DNA from 3 places in the Anaeromicrobium sediminis genome. Region 2 is predicted to be linked to each of the others. Evidence: riboswitches for the same ligand, from Rfam matches in the RefSeq annotation. Region 2 holds a riboswitch; each other region holds the start of a gene.
What was found. Region 2 has a riboswitch for thiamine pyrophosphate ahead of thiD (bifunctional hydroxymethylpyrimidine kinase/phosphomethylpyrimidine kinase). Riboswitches for the same ligand answer to the same signal wherever they lie in the genome.
Positions count from the first base shown of each region.

Region 1: another riboswitch for thiamine pyrophosphate. It lies ahead of thiS (sulfur carrier protein ThiS); the one in region 2 lies ahead of thiD (bifunctional hydroxymethylpyrimidine kinase/phosphomethylpyrimidine kinase).
Region 3: another riboswitch for thiamine pyrophosphate. It lies ahead of tenA (thiaminase II); the one in region 2 lies ahead of thiD (bifunctional hydroxymethylpyrimidine kinase/phosphomethylpyrimidine kinase).

Region 1 is NZ_NIBG01000007.1:109,723-113,011, reverse strand. Features, by position in the region: gene CCE28_RS09885 (response regulator transcription factor) at 1-845, shown strand, start outside; TPP riboswitch at 1,152-1,250, shown strand; TPP riboswitch at 1,291-1,400, shown strand; gene thiS (sulfur carrier protein ThiS) at 1,553-1,744, shown strand; gene thiF (sulfur carrier protein ThiS adenylyltransferase ThiF) at 1,737-2,552, shown strand; gene CCE28_RS09870 (thiazole synthase) at 2,565-3,289, shown strand, end outside.
Region 2 is NZ_NIBG01000032.1:10,854-14,142, forward strand. Features, by position in the region: gene CCE28_RS20465 (M3 family oligoendopeptidase) at 1-1,051, opposite strand, end outside; TPP riboswitch at 1,177-1,285, shown strand; gene thiD (bifunctional hydroxymethylpyrimidine kinase/phosphomethylpyrimidine kinase) at 1,352-2,149, shown strand; gene thiM (hydroxyethylthiazole kinase) at 2,152-2,961, shown strand; gene thiE (thiamine phosphate synthase) at 2,954-3,289, shown strand, end outside.
Region 3 is NZ_NIBG01000004.1:30,921-34,209, reverse strand. Features, by position in the region: gene yfcC (putative basic amino acid antiporter YfcC) at 1-55, shown strand, start outside; gene CCE28_RS06460 (hypothetical protein) at 223-1,011, shown strand; gene CCE28_RS06455 (NUDIX hydrolase) at 1,026-1,496, shown strand; TPP riboswitch at 1,547-1,646, shown strand; gene tenA (thiaminase II) at 1,916-2,578, shown strand; gene thiT (energy-coupled thiamine transporter ThiT) at 2,591-3,205, shown strand.

The sequences.
Region 1 (3,289 bases), on a different contig from region 2:
CAAAGGTAAACTCCATAATGTCTACTTACAATGACAATATATATATATTAATTGAGGAAGAAGAAGCAGATGAGTATTGGATAAAAAAAAGTTTAGAAAAAATAGAAAGGGAATTGAAAAATAATATTAATGAGGAATTAATCTATTGGTATGAGAAAAATAATTACTTTGAGGACATCAAAAAAAATGTAATTAAGATTATAGGAAAGCTAAACACTATAAATACTAACATGGACTTTAATGATGAAAATCGTTTAAGAATATGTAAGGAAGTTTTAAACTTTGATTTGAATTATTATAATGAATTTGAAAAAATGCTAGGATATATAATGAAAAAAACTAATTCCCGTGATTTAAATTTTTATGAAGAAATAAATGAAATAGTAAGCTTTCTTCAATATGGAGCTTTCATGGAAAAAAATGAGATTTATTTTAAAAATAGTAAAGAGATGATTAAAAATAAGAGAAGTAAATCCTCTATTAAAAATGCCATATTAGTAGATTTAGATACTTATGTGAAATTGTGTAGAAGTAATGATCTAATAGAAAATGTAAAGGATTACATTGTAAAGAACTATGATTCAAAAATAAAGTTAGAAGATCTATCATATAAATTTGCCATTAGCACCTTTTATTTAAGTAAATTATTTAAGCAAGAAACGGGACAAAACTTTATAGAGTTTTTAACCCATATAAGAATTGAGAAGGCAAAGAAGATGCTAAAGGAAGGAATACAAGTAAAGGATGTATATAGAAGGGTAGGATATAGTGACCCTAACTATTTTAGTAGGATGTTTAAAAAAATCACAGGAATTTCACCTAGTAAATATGTAAGTAAGAATTAGAGTATGATGAAGATTAGACGGATGCTCAGGGAGTGTGAACTTACGGCAGTCATATAAACAAAAACGTTTATAAGGTAAGTCACTATCAGACTATAGAGTGCGAATATTATATTCACGATAGAAGGTTCACAATTGTTTACAACATAGGATGTTCTGATGTTCCACCTTATAAAAATTTTTCATTCATATTCCCTTGTAAGTAGCCAGGCTTTATTGAATTTGGATATAGTTGGTATATGCAAATATAAAACATTATTTTTAAACTTTACAAACTTAAGATGTTGGATTATACTGGTAGTAGTTAAATAAGTTTGCTAGGGGTGCCTTAGGGCTGAGAAGAAGAAATTCTAACTCTTAAAACCTGATACAATTAATATTGTCGTAGGGAAGCAAGGAATGAATAAGGTTCATTATAAGCTTGCCTAGGTGCAAGCTTTTTTTAATTTAATATGATTTGGGGAGCTCATAGGGATGGGCTGAGAAAGGGATGTTATCTCTGACCCTTATAACCTGATTTGGATAATGCCAACGTAGGGACTAGTATACTGTATTAATATATACATAACTATAGAGACTCTTAATTCATGAAGAATTATAGTTTTAGTATATGGATTTTATACAAGCCTATGAAGGATTTTATCCTATAGGCTTTTTTTAGTTTATATAAAATTTTAGCATTTAAAATGTTAAATAAAAGGGGGAAGAATATGATCATAAATGGCAAAGAGATGGACTTTGGAAAGGTTACAATTACACAATTATTAAAGGGTTTAGATTTAAAAGAAGAAAAAGTAGTTGTAGAAGTGAATTTTCAAATAGTACCTAAAGAAATGTATGAAGAACATATACTTAATAAGGCTGACAAAGTGGAGATAGTAAGCTTTGTGGGAGGTGGTTGATTTGAAAATATATGTAAATGAAAAGGAAATGAGTGTAAATGAGGGAATTACTAGCTTTTCTCTTAGGGATTTAATTAAAAAGGAAGCAGATGTAGTAGTTTTAAATGGATTTATTATTAAGGAAGATGTACCTTTAAAAGAAAATGATAGGGTTGTGTTTATAACTAAAGGAGCAGTTCCAGATAGGGAGGAACTTGAATCACTACTTGTTTCAAGACATACACCAAGGGTGCACGAAAGGGTAGAAAAGGCATGTATAGGAATTGCAGGTCTAGGAGGCCTAGGATCAAATGTGGCCGTAGCTCTAGCTAGAATTGGAATAGGAAAATTAGTTTTAGTAGATTATGATTTGGTTGAACCAAGTAATTTAAATAGACAGCATTATTTTTTAAAGCACATAGGGATGAAAAAGACTAGGGCATTAAAAGAAATAATAAGTGAAATTAATCCCTTTGTAGAAGTTGAAATCAGAGATATTTATTTGGATAAGACCAATATGGAAGAGTCTTTTAAAGATGTGGATATAATAGTGGAGGCCTTCGATAATCCCATTTGTAAGGCAGAATTAGTAAATATTGCATTATCAAAGCTAACTAGTAAATATATTGTGGCTGCATCTGGCATGGCTGGACATTTTTCAAATAATACTATAAAGACAAAAAAGATAAGAGATAAATTTTATTTGATTGGTGATGATATTTCAGAGGCAAAACCAGGATGTGGTCTTATGGCACCACGGGTATCTATTGCAGCAAGCCATCAGGCCAATACTGTACTGAGAATAATTTTAGACGAATATGAGACTTAGGAGTTGACAAATATGGATTTATTAGATATTAGGGGAAATAAACTAAAGAGTAGATTACTTATAGGAACAGGAAAGTTTCCAAGTAAACATATTATTCCTCAAGTAATAGAAAACTGTGAAACACAAGTGGTAACCATGGCAGTGAGACGAGTTGATATTGGATCTAAGGAGGAAAATCTTCTTGATTACATTCCAAAGGATACTATCTTATTACCAAATACATCCGGGGCAAGAAATGCAGAGGAAGCTGTTAGAATCGCAAGGCTAGCAAGGGCCATGGGTTGTGGTAATTGGGTAAAAATAGAGGTTATATCAGATAATAAATATTTACTTCCAGATAATCAAGAGACTATAAAGGCTACAGAAATCTTAGCTAAAGAAGGGTTTATTGTACTTCCTTACATGAATCCAGATTTAATGACAGCAAGAAGATTAGTTGATGCAGGTGCAGCAGCAGTTATGCCTTTAGGGGCTCCTATAGGGACAAATAAGGGTATTAGAACAAAAGAACTTGTACAGATATTAATCGATGAAATTGATTTACCAATAATTGTGGATGCGGGAATTGGAAAGCCTTCTCAGGCAGCTGAGGCTATGGAAATGGGAGCAGCTGCAGTTTTAGTAAATACAGCTATAGCCACCTCAAAGGACCCTGTTCAAATGGGAAAGGCTTTTTCATTGGCAGTAAAGGCTGGAAGAACTGCATATCTTTCAAAAATGGCTCCTATAAAGGAACA
Region 2 (3,289 bases):
CATCATCTATAGTTCCATTAAAGTTTGAGAATATATAAGGCATATTAAAACTGCCTATGTAAGTACAATATCCTCCAGGTGATTTTCCTTTTTTGCTAAGTAAATCCATACAATTTTTTTCTACCATATCTTTAAAAAATATTTTCGTTTCAGGAGATAATTCATTATACATTCTCTCTCCCATTTTAAGTATATACTCTGGGTCTCCGGCTAAATTTGCATTACCATCTTTAAAGGTGATTAATTCATCATAGTACTTTAATTTATTTACACCTAATTCTTTTCTTTGCATTTCTCTTAATTCAGTACAAAAGGGCACTATATATTTTAATACTTCCTCCCTAAATGTGGCCACCATCTCAGGAGTATAATCGGATCTTAACATTCTTTTATATCCTAAGTGAGTAAAATTTTCATAGCCTAATTTTTTAGCTATGTTAGTTCTTACCCTAACTAAATTATCATAGATAGTGTCTAATTTTTCTTCATTTTCTTCAAAAAACTCATATTTGGCTTCATTGGCTTCTTTTCTTGTATTTCTATCCTCATTCATTTGATAAGGTCTCATTTGAGATAAATTACATACTTCACCATTGAAATTAATGGAAGCTGCGGCCAATACTTTAGTGTATTCACTCATAAGTTTATTTTCTTCTTTTAAGTCATCTATTATGTCTTCACTAAAGGTATCTATGGTCAGACTGGCTATGGTGAATAACTGTTCTCCCCATTTATCCTTTAATTCTTCAATGTTATTCGATTTCATTAAAGTCTTATAAAATTTTGAAACTAAATCGTCATACTCAGGTTTATTCTCATCAAAGAATTCCTGTTCCTTTTCATAGAATTCTTCCTTTGTGTTTATGGTATGCCTAATATATACAATTTGTTCCATGGATTCAAATTCAACTCTTAAATTATTAATTTCCAACAATAATTTATTCTCAGTTTCAAAGTCATGAGCTTCCTCAAAGCTTAACAATAATTTATTAAATGTATTTTTAAGTTCTTCCATATTAGGTCTTTTATATTTCATATCTGCAAATTTCACCTATTTATCATCTCCTCTTAAAGCATATTTCAATAATATTAATATTTACCTAATATGTCAATTTAATCCTCATTTATTTCGTATTGACCATTTTTTATTCTTATAGTAAGATTAACCTAAAGTAAATATTTGGCTAGGGGAGTCAGTGTTACTGTCTGAGAGTAAGAATGATAATTCTTTAACCCTTGACCTGATCTGGATAATACCAGCGTAGGAAAGCACCTTTAATATGCATAGAATCTATTGAGCATGTACCTATTGTTGGTACATGTTTTTTTATTTTTAAGGAGAGTGATTATATTGAAACATTGTTTAACCATTGCCGGGTCTGATTCCTGTGGTGGAGCTGGAATTCAGGCAGATTTAAAGGCTTTTAGTGCCCTTGAAACTTACGGTATGAGTGTTATTACAGCCATAACAGCTCAAAATACCCAGGGAGTTTTTGCAACTCAAAACATTGATCCTGAAATAGTGTCTAAACAAATTGAAGTATTATTTGATGACATAAAAATAGATGCTATAAAGATAGGTATGGTATCTACTATAGATATTATAGAAGCCATATCTAAATCCCTTAAAAAATTTTCTTTACCTAAATTAGTAGTTGATCCAGTTATGATATCTAAAAGTGGCTTTGATTTATTAAAAAAAGAATCAAAGGACGCTTTAGTAAAGGAACTTTTCCCTATTGCCTACATAATCACACCAAATTTACTTGAAGCACAGGATATATTAGGTTATGAGATTAAAACTGTAGAAGACATGAAAAAAGCTGCAAAGGATCTTCATAAGCTAGGACCTGAAAATGTTTTAGTAAAGGGTGGTCACTTAGAAGGTGATGCCATAGACGTTCTCTATGACGGAGAAAACTATCATATATTTGAAGAAAAACGTATAGATTGTATTCATACCCATGGTACGGGTTGTACTTTATCTTCAGCCATAGCTGCCCATTTAGCTAAGGGATTTGATTTGGTAGATGCAGTTAAATACTCTAAAGATTATATTTCTACTGCCATTGCCCATGGAATATCAATTGGAAAGGGAGTAGGTCCTACTAATCACTTCTACAATCTATATAATAAAAAGGAGGAGTAATCATGCTTAATAATGAATTTGAAAAGGCATTTTCACTACTAAAAAGTAATTCACCATTAGTTCATCACATAACTAACTATGTGACGGCCCATATTTGTGCTGATATGACCTTGGCTATAGGAGCATCTCCCGTTATGGCAGATGCCATAGAAGAGGTAGAAGAAATGGTTAGTATGAGTAGTTCTTTAGTAATAAATATAGGAACTTTAAATGAAAGAACTGTAAAATCCATGATAAAAGCAGGAAAAAAAGCCAATGAATGTGGAACTCCTGTAATTTTAGATCCAGTAGGAGCAGGAGCTACTACCTTTAGATACGAAACTACAAAAAAATTAATAGAAGAAATAGATTTTGCTATCATAAAGGGAAACCTATCTGAAATAAAGACCATAGCAGGTCTTAGTACAAAATCTCGTGGTGTAGATTCTATAGATATGGATTCTAATTCCCACAATATTGCAAGAGAATTAGCTAAAAAACTAAATTGTGTAATTGTCATTACAGGACAAGAAGATATAGTATCTGATGGTGAAACTACCTTAGTATTAAAAAATGGTACTCCCCTTCTTGGGTCCATTACAGGAACAGGATGTATGAGTGCTTCTTTAATAGGATCTTTTGTAGGGGTTGGTCTATCCCCTTTAACTAGTGCTTCCCTTGCCATTTTAACCATGTGTATTAGCGGAGAAATTGCAGCTAGACGCCTCTCTAATGATTCTGGTTCTAAGTCCTTTAAAACATATTTAATAGACGCCGTATACAATATGGAATATGATACAATTTCTAAGGAGATGAATGTGGAATATGTATAATCTAGATGATAAAAAACTATATTTAGTAACGGACATGTTTAATTTTTCCTTTCAGGAACTTTTACAAAGGGTTGAAAAGGCCATAGAAGGAGGATGCACCATAGTTCAAATCAGAGAAAAGTCTGCAAGTTCAAGGGAATTTTATGAAAGGGCTATGGAGATGAAAGAACTATGTGAAAAACACGGTGCTCTTTTCATAGTAAATGATAGGATAGATATTGCTTTAGCTGTTGATGCCCACGGCATTCACCTAGGACAAAGTGATTTATCTATAGACATTGCAAAAAAAATTCTTGGTAAAGATAAAATCATAGGTATTTCTGCCAAT
Region 3 (3,289 bases), on a different contig from region 2:
ATTTGTACTTTCATCTATTGTAATGATACTTGCTGTAATGATAGGATATAATTAAAATATAAGGGCGTACTTTTTAGTACGCCCTTATATTTTATCCAATAATGGAAATTAAGATTTTGTTAACATAATAATAATGAATTCATGATAATATATATATGGGATAGATAAAAGATAGGTTGTAGTATAAGATGAAGTAACTATATGATGAGGAGATTTAATAAAATGAAAAAATATAAAAATTATTTGGCAGCATTATCAGTTATTGGTACATTAACATTAGGACTAGCAGGTTGTATGGGTTTTAAAGCAGAAGAGGTAAAATCAGAAAATATAGTAAAGGAACAAGTTGTAGAAACCCAAAATAAGGTAGAACAGAAAAAAATAGAGATTACTGATGGAAATATAATAGAAGTGAGTGAAGAAATAAAGAATTTTGTTGGATTAGATGAAGACCTAGGTAAGTACTTACAAAATGAGCCTACAATGGTCACTTTCCTAAAAGATGAAGATGGTGATAATCCAGATGTAAATATAATGTATATCTATGAAGGAACGGAAGATGAAGATTCAACGGCCCTTTATTTATATATAGAAAATGACTATATAGTTAATGCTAAATTAGATGAATATAATGGTTCTGTAAACTTAGATTGGAAAGAGGATGAGACCGTTGTATTTACAAATTCAGGCCAATTAGAAAAGCAACCGAAAGAAGAAAACATTTCCTTAGATTTTGAAAATAGAGAGTTAGCCCAAAAGGAAATTAATGATAAATTTGTTGGAAAAGAGTTAAGAGAGTTTAATGAGTTTATCAATCATTATATACCGGTTACTAAAATAGTAAGAAAAGATACGGGATTAGTTATGCATGTGTATTATGCAATAAACAAAGAGGGATATACCCTAAGTACTACAATGAATGTAATTACAAAGGACAATATAATTAAAGAAATTTATTTAGAGGATTCTTATAATCCATCTATTAATCCAGTAGATAAATTAAGATTATAGGGTAGGAGAATGTTATGGGAAACTATATAATGGAGTTGAGAAAGATAGTAGGACATAGGCCTTTAGTTATGTGTGCAGCAGGAGTTTTAATCATTAACGAAGATGGTCAAGTTTTATTACAACAAAGGACAGATAATAACATGTGGGGTATACCTGGCGGTGCTTTAGAGTTAGGAGAATTATTAGAAGAGACAGCAAAGAGAGAAGTATTAGAAGAAACGGGATTAACTGTATCTAATTTAGAGTTGTTTGGAACATATTCAGGAGAGAGGATGCATCATATATATCCAAATGGAGATGAAGTATATATTGTATCTTCCGTATATATAACTAGGGATTATAAGGGAGAATTAAAACTAGATAAAGATGAAAGTAAAGATCTAAGATTTTTTAATATAGATGATATACCAAAATCAATAAATCCTCCAGATGAACCTATAATAGAGGATTTCATAAAAACCTTTAAAAATAAGGATATCTACTAAAATAGATAGATATTTATTTAAGAATCATTTATAATTAATATGAAAATAAAATATTTTGCTAGGGGTGCCTAAAGGCTGAGAGGTGAATATTCACCAACTCTTGTACCTGATCTGGATAATACCAGCGGAGGAAAGCTTGTTAAATATACATAGTTATATTTGTAAAATAGAACTATAAAGCCATATTCCATGCTGGAATATGGCTTTTTTACTTACTAGGAAATTATCATATTCTCCAAATTGTGCATAAGTAAAAAAAGTAAGGGGTGTGGGGGAAGAATTCCCCTGCCTCTTTAAAGGAGGATGCTCAGATTACGTTAGTAATCGTCGAAAGGAACCATAGGGTTCCTTAGCGAAGCATACGGAGTATGCCTTTTTTACTTACTAGGACCTAGCAAATATGAAGAAAGGTGACTAAAATGAAATTTACTGATTATTTATTTGAGGAAGTAAAGCCCGTATGGGAAGAGTATTTAATCCATCCCTTTATTAAGGAAATAGCAGATGGAACTTTAGACAAGGAGAAGTTTAAATATTATCTTATACAAGATTACTTGTATCTTAAGGAATATGCAAAGGTATTTTGTGTGGGTGTAGTGAAAGCCCAGACCATGAAAGATATGAAATTCTTCTACAAATCCATAAAGGGAACTATGGAAGACGAAACGGCAGTTCATATAAAGTATTTAAAAGATTTTGGAATGGAACCGGAAGAAGTGGAAAAATGTGAATATGATCTAACCACATCTAGTTATACAAGTTATATGCAAGCATTGGCTCTAACTGGAGACATAAGAGAAATTGCCATAGCCACATTACCTTGCACATGGAGTTATAACTACATAGGTAAGTATTTATTAGAAAATCATGGGAACGAATTAGAAAATAATTTTTATAGACATTGGATAGAATTATATGGTTCAGAAGGATTTACAGATTTTTCAGATGCATGGATTGAGTATACTGATAGAATTTGTGAAAATATATGTGAGTCAGAAAGGAAAAAATTAAGGGATATATTTATTAAAGCTAGTATATATGAGATGGAATTTTGGCATATGGCTTACAAGGAAAGAACATAAGGAGGACATATTATGATTAATGGAATTATAGGATTATTAAGTGTAATATTCTTTGCATATTACATAATGAAACTTAGAAAAAATAAATTTGACACTAGAACTATGGTGATAGTATCCATGTTTAGTGCCCTGTCTTATATACTATACCTTATTCAATTTATAAAATATCCTCAAGGAGGAGGTATAAGCCTATTCTCCATGTTGCCTGTAATGTTATTATCCTTAATATATGGAAATGCAGTAGGTCTTACAGGAGGATTAATATTTGGTTTCCTAAAATTATTAAATGGTTATTTTATAGTTCATCCTATTCAGTTTTTATTAGACTATATATTATCTACTATGATGCTAGGTATTGCAGGATCTTTTGGAAATCATAAAAAGGTAAAAGTGATATTGGGTTGTTTACTTGCCGTATTTGTAAGTGTAAATTTAAATGTATTATCGGGAGTTATATTCTTTGGTCAGTATGCACCAGAGGGTATGAATGTATGGTGGTACTCTATAGTATATAACTATTCTAGTGCAGGATTGGAAGGGGTTCTTACTACTATAATAATAGGATTGATGCCACTTAAGAAGTTCATATCATTAGGAAAAGGAAGAATTACTGGAGGAAATGAATAAAAGTAGGTTTATATGATTTATTAATTTATGGGATAGTGGAGACACTATCCCTGTTTAAATATATGGGAAAATTATTTGTTATCC